Regions from separate parts of the Ensifer sp. Root423 genome, predicted to be linked through region 3. Evidence: riboswitches for the same ligand, from Rfam matches in the RefSeq annotation. Region 3 holds a riboswitch; each other region holds the start of a gene.
The links. Region 3 has a riboswitch for thiamine pyrophosphate ahead of thiB (thiamine ABC transporter substrate binding subunit). Riboswitches for the same ligand answer to the same signal wherever they lie in the genome.
Positions count from the first base shown of each region.

Region 1 (3,272 bases), on a different contig from region 3:
GAAGCGTTCTGAGGTATCGACATTGTGGTTGTAGTAGTCGAGCCCGGCCTCGGCGAGCCGTGCGGACTGGTCCGGCGTCAGCATGCCCAGCGTCATGCAGGTTTCCATGCCAAGCGCCCGCACACCGCCGATCATGGCGACGATCGCGTCCATGTCGCGGTCCTTCGGGCTGCGCCAGGCGGCCCCCATGCAATAGCGCGTCGCACCGCCGTCGCGCGCCTGTCGCGCCTCGGCAAGCACACGCTCGACCTCCATCAGCTTCGATGCCTTGAGCCCGGTCGGATAGTGGGCGGACTGGCTGCAATAGCCGCAATCCTCGGCGCAGCCTCCGGTCTTGATCGAGAGCAGCCGGCTCATCTGGATGGCGTTGGGATCGAACTGCGCACGATGGACCGTGTGTGCGCGGTAGAGCAAATCGTTGAACGGCAAATTATAGATTTTTTCAGCTTCCGCTTGGGTCCAGCGGGCTTCGCCCGCGTCGCCCGGGGTAAAATTAGCGCCAGTTGATAGGGTTCCGTCCAGCATTTCGGCTCGTCCTCCAGGTCATCGCAAACGCGAAATAGATAGAATCTGATATTATCTATAATTTTATCGACGAGCAAAGTTCGCAAGCACCCAGATGGAGAGTTTCCGTTAACGAATGCCCTTCTGGTTGTATTTTTGACCGTGAGTGAATCTGGAAACCGCCGGGACGGGGCAACAATCACCAATCAATCGGTCGCAGCTCCCATTTCCGAAATCGGGCGTACCGCACCCGAGAAACAAGGGCGCGGCTGGGCTTCTCCGGTGTTTTTCGACCCGCTCCACCCGGTTGCCCCACCTCCTTTCATCACGCCGCCAAAGCTTCCGCTTTCTCGTCGCAAATTATAGATAATTTTTTCGGCATATGAGATCGCATCGCACACGAATGCTGGCTCTTGACAAAAACCGCCCCGAACGGTCAGCTTGGAGCATTCACCAGGGGTGTCCCGCCAAGGGGCTGAGATTCTGCTATGCGATTTGCGCGGCGCAGTGACCCGTTGAACCTGATCCAGTTCATACTGGCGTAGGGACGGTGCAGACATCGCTGCCGCAAACGTCGCCTTCACGCGACCATTCAACGGCAAGGCGTCCTTCCCCTTCCTTCGCTCGTGAACTGGGTCTCCACAATCGGAGCCTCGGCATGCACACCGCCAACACCATCCCGCTTCCCTCACGACGGCCCGCCCACGCCTCGCGGGAACACTGAGCCATGCGGATCCTCGTCAAAGGTGCCGGCGTCGCAGGGCTCTGTCTGGCGCATGAACTTAGCGCCCGCGGTGTCGCGGTGACGGTTGTCGAGCAAAAACCAGGCTTTGCCGGCGCGGCCTCCTGGTTTGCCGGCGGCATGCTGGCACCCTGGTGCGAACGCGAAAGCGCCGAAGAGGTGGTGCTGACGAAGGGCATCGGCGCCATTGACTGGTGGGACGACGCCCTGCCAGGCGAGGTTTCCCGAAACGGCACGCTTGTCGTCGCCCCGCCACGGGATGCGGGCGAACTCAAGCGCTTTGCCTCACGCACCTCCGGCTTCGAATGGCTCGACGCCGCCGCGATCGAACGGCTGGAACCGGCACTTGCCGGACGTTTCCGCGAGGCGCTGTTTTTTCCCGGTGAGGCGCATCTCGACCCGCGCCGGGCGCTGAGCCGGTTGCGGCAGAAGCTTGTCGATCACGGCGTCACCTTCCTCGATGAGACGAGCGACGATGGCCACCACGATCTCGTCGCCGACTGCGCCGGCGCGGCACGCATCGGCGAAACGCCGGGCCTGCGGGGCGTGCGCGGTGAAATGCTCTACCTGCAGACAAGCGACGTGGAGCTGTCGCGGCCGGTCAGGCTCATTCATCCCCGCATCCCGCTCTACATCGTGCCGCGCGGCGGCGGCCTCTTCATGTGCGGGGCGACGATGATCGAGACGGATGACGGCGGACCGATCACCGCCCGCTCCCTCATGGAACTGCTGAACGCCGCCTATGCGCTGCATCCGGCCTTCGGCGAAGCGCGCCTCTTCGAAACCGGCGCCGGCGTCCGCCCCGCCTTCGCCAACAACCTGCCGCGCGCCCTGCGCACCGGGCAGACCATCACGATCAACGGGCTTTACCGCCATGGCTTCCTGCTTTCGCCGGCCCTGGCGGCGGAAGCAGCCGACCTCGCGCTTGCGCAGGACCTGAAGGGAGATGCCGCATGAGACTGACCGTCAATGGCGAGGATCACGACCTCGCCGTCACCACCCTCGCCGAGCTTCTGGCCGCCCTTGATTTCGAAGGTGACTGGCTCGCCACCGCCGTCAACGGCGAACTGGTGCACCGGGCCGACCGTTCGGGTCATGCGCTCAGCGACAGGGACCGGATCGAAATTCTCTCGCCGATGAAAGGAGGCTGAGACATGCTGACGCTTTATGGACAGGACCTGCGCTCACGGTTGCTGCTCGGCACCGCCCGCTACCCCTCCCCCGCCGTTCTGGAAGATGCGGTGCGATCGTCAGGCACTGAGATCGTCACGGTCTCGCTCCGGCGCGAAACCGCCGGAGGCCGCCAGGGCGGCGCCTTCTTCGAACTGATCCGGGCGCTCGGCGTGCACGTGCTGCCGAACACCGCCGGCTGCCACTCGGTGTCAGAGGCGGTGCTGACGGCCAAGATGGCGCGCGAGGTCTTCGGCACCAACTGGCTGAAACTCGAAGTGATCGGCCACCACGATACGCTGCAGCCCGATGTCTTCGGGCTGGTCGAGGCGGCGCGCATCCTCTCGGCCGAAGGGTTCGAAGTCTTTCCCTACACCACGGATGATCTCGTGGTTGCCGAACGGCTCGTGGAAGCCGGCTGCAAGGTGCTGATGCCCTGGTGCGCGCCGATCGGCAGCGCCATGGGGCCGCAGAACATCCAGGCGCTCAGGGCAATGCGGGCCAACTTTCCCGATGTGCCGCTGATCGTCGATGCCGGCATCGGCCGGCCCTCGCACGCAACGACGGTGATGGAGTTCGGCTTCGATGCCGTCCTGCTCAACACCGCCGTCGCCGGCGCCGCCAAGCCCGCGCTGATGGCCGCTGCGTTCGCGGGCGCGATCGATGCCGGCCGGCAGGCCTTCGAGGCGGGCATGCTCGAACCGCGCGATTTTGCCGTCCCTTCCACCCCCGTCATCGGAAAGGCGGTGTTTGCGTGAAACTTGACCCCTTCTATCTCATCGTCGACAGCACGGATTGGATCGAGCGGCTGGTGCCGCTCGGCGTCAAGCTGGTGCAGCTACGCGTCAAGGATCGT
Region 1 covers NZ_LMEG01000043.1:59,127-62,398, reverse strand. The annotation lists gene bioB (biotin synthase BioB) at 1-525, opposite strand, end outside; TPP riboswitch at 950-1,070, shown strand; gene thiO (glycine oxidase ThiO) at 1,232-2,203, shown strand; gene thiS (sulfur carrier protein ThiS) at 2,200-2,397, shown strand; gene ASD01_RS25610 (thiazole synthase) at 2,401-3,174, shown strand; gene ASD01_RS25605 (thiamine phosphate synthase) at 3,171-3,272, shown strand, end outside.
Region 1: linked by a shared signal. The riboswitch ahead of thiO (glycine oxidase ThiO) and the one ahead of thiB (thiamine ABC transporter substrate binding subunit) in region 3 are both predicted to bind thiamine pyrophosphate.

Region 2 (3,272 bases), on a different contig from region 3:
TGATCGGCCAGACGCCGGTCATGGAACGTTTGCGCCAGACGATCCGGCACATTGCCGATACCGATGTCGACGTGCTCGTCGCCGGCGAGACGGGCAGCGGCAAGGAGGTGGTGGCGACGCTGCTCCACAATTGGAGCCGACGCCGCAACGGCAACTTCGTGGCGCTGAATTGCGGGGCGCTGCCCGAAACGGTGATCGAAAGCGAACTCTTCGGCCACGAACAGGGCGCCTTCACCGGCGCCTTGAAGAAGCGCATCGGCCGGATCGAGCATGCGAGCGGCGGCACGCTGTTCCTCGACGAGATCGAGGCGATGCCACCGGCGACTCAGGTGAAGATGCTGCGCGTTCTGGAAGCGCGCGAAATCACGCCGCTTGGCACCAACCAGGTTCGTCCGGTCGATATCCGCGTCATCGCGGCTGCCAAAATCGATCTTGGCGACCCGGCGCAGCGCGGCGATTTCCGGGAAGACCTCTACTTTAGATTGAATGTCGTAACGCTGTCGATCCCACCGCTGCGCGAACGTCGAGACGATATCCCGCTGCTCTTCTCGCACTTCCTGACCCGGGCGGCCGAGCGCTTCAAGCGCGACGCGCCTGTGGTCACATCGGCCGTGCAGAGACATCTGATGACGCATGCCTGGCCGGGCAATGTGCGCGAGCTCTCGCACTTTGCAGAACGCGTGGCGCTTGGTGTCGAAGGTCCGCTGGGACAGCCGATTGCGCCCACCGAACAGCCTGGATTTGCACTCCCGGAACGGCTCGAACGCTACGAGGCGGAGATCCTGAAAGAGGTGTTGCGGGCTCAGCGCGGCGACGTCAAGGCGACGATCGAGGCGCTCGGCATTCCGCGCAAGACATTCTACGACAAGCTCCAGCGCCACGGCATCAACCGTGCCGATTACGCCGAGCGGGCCGCACCGGAAAAGGCCGGCCGCTAGCGTCAAACCCGAATCCGTCACCACACGCAATAGGTGCATCTTTGTCGGCAGGCGAATTCACGCTTGACGACCCGGGCCGATCGATGGCTATGATCTAGGCATTCACCAGGGGGGTCCCGCAAGGGGCTGAGATTCTGCTGGATGGCCGGCTTGCCGGCTGTGGCGCAGTGACCCGTTGAACCTGATCCAGTTCATACTGGCGTAGGGACGGTGCAGATATCGAAGCCAGGATTCCGTGCGTCCAGCATCTGGCGGAGCGTCTTTCATCTTTCCGGCATCAGAACTGGGTCTCCAATTGCAAACTTGGAGCCTCGTCATGAATATTGCCACCAAACCCGCAGCCCTCACCGTCACGCAAGGACCGCTTCCCGCCTCCCGCAAGATCCACAAGCCGGGCGTGCTTCATCCGGATATCCGCGTGCCGATGCGCGAGATTGCGCTCCACCCGACGTCGGGCGAGCAACCGGTTACGGTCTATGATTCCTCCGGCGCCTACACCGCCGACGACGCCGAGATCCGCATCGAGGACGGCCTGCCGCGGCTGCGCCGCAACTGGATCGTCGACCGCGGCGATGTGGAAACCTATGAGGGACGCGTGGTCCGCCCCGAGGACAACGGCTTTGTGAGCGGCGACAGGCTGACACCGACCTTCCCGTTCCAGCATGCGCCGCTGAAGGCCACGGGCGGCCGCCCAGTGACCCAGCTTGCCTATGCCCGCGCCGGCATCATCACGCCGGAAATGGAGTTCGTGGCGATCCGCGAAAATCTCGGCCGCGACGCGGCGCGTGCGAAAGTCCGCGACGGCGAGAGCTTCGGCGCCCACATCCCCGATCACGTGACACCCGAATTCGTGCGCCAGGAAATTGCCAGCGGCCGCGCGATCCTGCCTGCCAACATCAACCATCCGGAATCCGAGCCGATGATCATCGGCCGTAATTTTCTGGTGAAGATCAATGCCAATATCGGCAACTCCGCCGTCACCTCGTCGATGGCGGAAGAGGTCGAAAAGATGGTCTGGGCGACGCGCTGGGGCGCCGACACCGTCATGGACCTTTCGACCGGCCGCAACATCCACAACATCCGCGAATGGATCATCCGCAACTCACCGGTTCCGATCGGCACCGTGCCGCTTTACCAGGCGCTGGAAAAGGTCAACGGCATTGCCGAGGACCTCACCTGGGAAGTCTATCGCGACACGCTGATCGAGCAGGCTGAACAGGGCGTCGACTATTTCACCATCCATGCCGGCGTCCGGCTGCACTACATCCCGCTCACCGTCGATCGCGTCACCGGCATCGTTTCGCGCGGCGGCTCGATCATGGCCAAGTGGTGTCTGCATCACCATCGCGAGAGCTTCCTTTACGAGCATTTCGAGGAAATCTGCGACATCTGCCGCGCCTATGACGTCTCCTTCTCGCTCGGCGACGGCCTGCGCCCCGGCTCGATCGCCGATGCCAACGACGCGGCACAATTCGCCGAACTCGAAACGCTCGGCGAGCTCACCAAGATCGCCTGGGCCAAGGATTGTCAGGTGATGATCGAAGGCCCCGGCCACGTGCCGATGCACAAGATCAAGGAGAACATGGACAAGCAACTCGCCGTCTGCGGCGAGGCGCCGTTCTACACACTCGGACCGCTGACGACGGACATTGCGCCCGGCTACGACCACATCACGTCGGGCATCGGCGCGGCGATGATCGGCTGGTTCGGCACCGCCATGCTCTGCTACGTCACGCCGAAGGAGCATCTCGGTCTTCCCGATCGCAACGACGTCAAGGTCGGCGTCATCACCTACAAGATCGCCGCCCATGCCGCCGATCTCGCCAAGGGCCATCCGGCCGCCCAGGTGCGCGACGACGCGCTATCGCGCGCGCGCTTCGAATTCCGCTGGGAGGACCAGTTCAACCTCTCGCTCGACCCGGAGACGGCCCGTAACTTCCACGACGAGACACTGCCGAAGGAAGCGCACAAGGTCGCGCATTTCTGCTCCATGTGCGGCCCGAAATTCTGCTCGATGCGGATCTCGCACGACATCCGCGCAGAAGCGCAGAAGGAAGGCCTGGAGGCAATGGCCGCGAAATACCGCGAGGGCGGCGACCTCTATATGCCGGTGGAAGGGGCGGCTGGCGCGGCCGAGTAGACGACAGAGACTCGTTGAAGGGGCCAGTCACGGCCCCTTCAGTTCACTCAGGGCTGCGCCTCCCGCCTCGGAAGCGGAAGCGGCGATCGCCAAGGCTCTCCTCCTCCGTCATGCTTGGGCTTGAGCCGAGCATGACGGAGGGTGGGAGGCGCGCCAACGACCCCGTTCAATCAACAAACATGCAACGTCCTCTG
Region 2 covers NZ_LMEG01000043.1:201,260-204,531, reverse strand. The annotation lists gene ASD01_RS26250 (sigma-54-dependent transcriptional regulator) at 1-938, shown strand, start outside; TPP riboswitch at 1,036-1,164, shown strand; gene thiC (phosphomethylpyrimidine synthase ThiC) at 1,255-3,078, shown strand.
Region 2: linked by a shared signal. The riboswitch ahead of thiC (phosphomethylpyrimidine synthase ThiC) and the one ahead of thiB (thiamine ABC transporter substrate binding subunit) in region 3 are both predicted to bind thiamine pyrophosphate.

Region 3 (3,272 bases):
TCGAGCGGATAGCGCGCATTGACGATCGAAAGACCGGTAAGCTCGGTCAACCCGAGCACCGAGAAGAGGCAGCCCTTCGGCAAATCAAGGTCGAGCGAGCCGGCCAGCAGCGGATAGGCCTCTTCCTCGCCCGAGGTCATCAACACGGAAAGGCCACGCTCGGCAAGGGCAACAGCATGCAGCAGGTGCATGAAGGCGTGATCACTGCGGGTGCCGCCGAGTGCGCCGGCGAAAATCAGGCGGTCGGCTCCACGCGACAGCGCCGCCTCGACCGCGATCTCCCCGTCCGTCGCGGCCTTCGCCGCCGGATAGGGCTCGCGCGGGACGGAGGCGTAGTCCGCAAGAAGGGCTTCCTCGGTCGAGTCGAAATCACCGACCCAGACATCCGGCACGATGCCGAGCAATCGGGCATGGCGCATGCCGCCGTCAGCCGCAATGAAGCGACTTGCGGCCAGCTGGTGAGCCAGCCGGTCGGTCAGCGAAAGGGCGCCGCCAAGCAGAATGGTGAAGGTCGATCGAGACATGGCAAAGCCCATAGCGCAAAGGACCGCCGAAGGAAAACGAAGAAAACCGTCGAACGAGCGGTTCTCGATATTTTGGTCAGACCATCAATGCCCCTCGGGCACCGGATCGGGGAAAAGCATGCCGGCATAAATGCCGGGGGTCGAATCCGGAATTTCGACGGCGCCGGCCACCCGCTCGTAGAACTTCGCCGGCCCGACGCCGCCGATAATCGCGTAGCCATAGCCGGCCTCGCGCATCGCCGTGAGGCTTGCAAGCAGAAGCGCCTCACCGATCCCCTGCCCGCGCATGCTTTCGTCGACGCCGGTCGGACCGAAGAAGCCGAGTGCCGTTACGTCGTGGCAGGAAAAGCCGACGATCTTTCCGTCATGGACAGCGACGTGCATGCGCGTAGGGGTGGAGGAAAAGGCGGCTTCCGCCTCGCCCGCCCATCCGGCACCGAAAGTCCTTTCGATCCAGGAAACAACCAGGCGGCGCTCCGGCGCCATGGCGCGGCGAATGCTGATGCCAAGGCCAAGCTTCGACTGAGGTTCAGCCGGCAGGGCATAAAGTCGAACAAGCATATCGGGCATGACATTTCCTCCTCGCTGCCGTTGTGTAGCGCAGTTGGCGGCATACGCAAACACGAGCCATTGTGCTGGCCAAGCGTCCCCTTGCTTCGCCGTAAACATCGCTTGCCATGGGACCGAGGCAGCGGTAAATCTCTTGCCGCTCTAACGGGGTGCCTCCCGACCGCATTGCGGCCGGAGGCTGAGAGGCGTCAAAACGCCAACCCGCGGAACCTGATCCGGCTCATACCGGCGGAGGGATTAGACGCGATCGGATCGATACGCCCTTTTCCCATGCAACAACGAACTTTGGGAGAGAGGTCCTCGCCATGTCCAATTCATCGCAACTTAAATTCTTTAGCCGGCTAGCCCTTGCGACGGCCGCGAGCCTTGTTTTCTCCGGCGCCGCGACCGCCGCCGACAAGACGCTGACGGTGTACACCTATGAGAGCTTCATCACCGAATGGGGCCCGGGCGCCAAGGTCGCAGAAGCCTTCGAGAAGACCTGCGAATGCAAGGTCAACTATGTCGGCGTGGCCGACGGCGTCGAGTTGCTCACCCGCCTGAAGCTCGAAGGCGAGGCTTCCAAGGCCGACATCGTGCTTGGCCTCGACACCAACCTCGTTGCGGAAGCCAAAGCAACGGGCTTCTTCGTGCCGCACGGCGTCGAGGCAACCGGCGTCACCGTTCCCGGCAACTTCTCGGACGACACGTTCCTGCCCTATGACTACGGCCACTTCGCCGTCGTCTACGACACCGAGACGCTGAAGACGCCGCCGAAGAGCCTGAAGGAGCTGGTGGAAGGCGATCCGTCGCAGAAGATCGTCATCGAGGATCCGCGTACGTCGACGCCGGGCCTCGGCCTCCTGCTCTGGGTCAAGGCCGTCTATGGCGATGAGGCGGGTGCCGCCTGGACGAAGCTGAAGGACCGCGTTCTGACCGTCACCCCCGGCTGGTCGGAAGCCTATGGCCTCTTCACCAAGGGCGAGGCGCCGATGGTGCTGTCCTACACCACGTCGCCGGCCTACCACATGGTCGCGGAAAACACCGAGCGCTACCAGGCCGCTGCCTTCTCCGAAGGGCACTACATCCAGATCGAAGTCGCCGGCATGACCAAGAACGCCAAGGAGCCGGAACTGGCAAAGCAGTTCCTCGCCTTCATGACCGGTCCGGACTTCCAGTCGATCATCCCGACGACGAACTGGATGATGCCGGTCGCAGCGACCAAGGAGCCGCTGCCGGACGCCTTCAATAAGCTGGTCAAGCCGGAAAACACCTTCCTCCTGCCCTCGGAGGAAGTCGCCAAGAACCGCAAGGCCTGGATCGACGAATGGCTTGCCGCCATGAGCAAGAACTGAGGCCGGATTGTTCGCACTGCGCGAAAATCGCATGACAGTGGTCGCCGGGGCAGCCTGCCTCGGCGTCTTCGTCCTTTTCGTCGGTCTTGCGATCGTCGCCTTGCTGAGCCTGACGGGCGGCGCAAGCGACGATGCGCTGTTTGACGCCTACATCTGGCGCGTCACCCGCTTCACGCTGCTGCAGGCGACCCTCTCGACGTTGCTGTCGGTGCTCTTTGCCATCCCCGTCGCCCGGGCGCTGGCGCGACGGCCGCAGTTCCCCGGCCGCATCTGGCTGCTGCGCTTGATGGCGCTGCCACTCGGACTGCCGGTTCTGGTTGGCGCACTCGGGCTGATCGAGATCTGGGGGCGGCAGGGTTTCCTCAATTCCGGCCTGCGCTGGCTCGGCCTCGCGCAGCCCGTCAGCATTTACGGCCTGTTCGGCATCCTGCTTGCCCACGTCTTCTTCAACATGCCGCTTGCGGCGCGCCTGTTCCTGGCCGGGCTCGAACGCATCCCCGCCGAATACTGGCGCAGCGCCGCCAATCTCGGCATGCCGTCACGGGCACTCTTTCGCTTCATCGAATGGCCCGTCCTGCGCGGCCTCCTGCCGGGTGCCGCCGGCCTCGTCTTCATGCTCTGCGCCACCAGCTTCACCCTCGTGCTGACGCTCGGCGGCGGGCCTGCGGCCAGCACAATCGAAGTGGCGATCTACCAGGCGCTGCGTTTCGATTTCGATCCGCCGCGCGCGATCGCGCTGTCAGCCCTGCAGATCGCCATGACCGGCCTGCTGCTGCTCCTGCTTCGTCATCTGGCGACCGAGCCGGAAGAGGGCATGACCGGTGGCCGCACCGTGCGCCGTTTC
Region 3 covers NZ_LMEG01000034.1:79,722-82,993, reverse strand. The annotation lists gene ASD01_RS23985 (thiamine diphosphokinase) at 1-524, opposite strand, end outside; gene ASD01_RS23980 (GNAT family N-acetyltransferase) at 609-1,094, opposite strand; TPP riboswitch at 1,230-1,348, shown strand; gene thiB (thiamine ABC transporter substrate binding subunit) at 1,400-2,428, shown strand; gene thiP (thiamine/thiamine pyrophosphate ABC transporter permease ThiP) at 2,436-3,272, shown strand, end outside.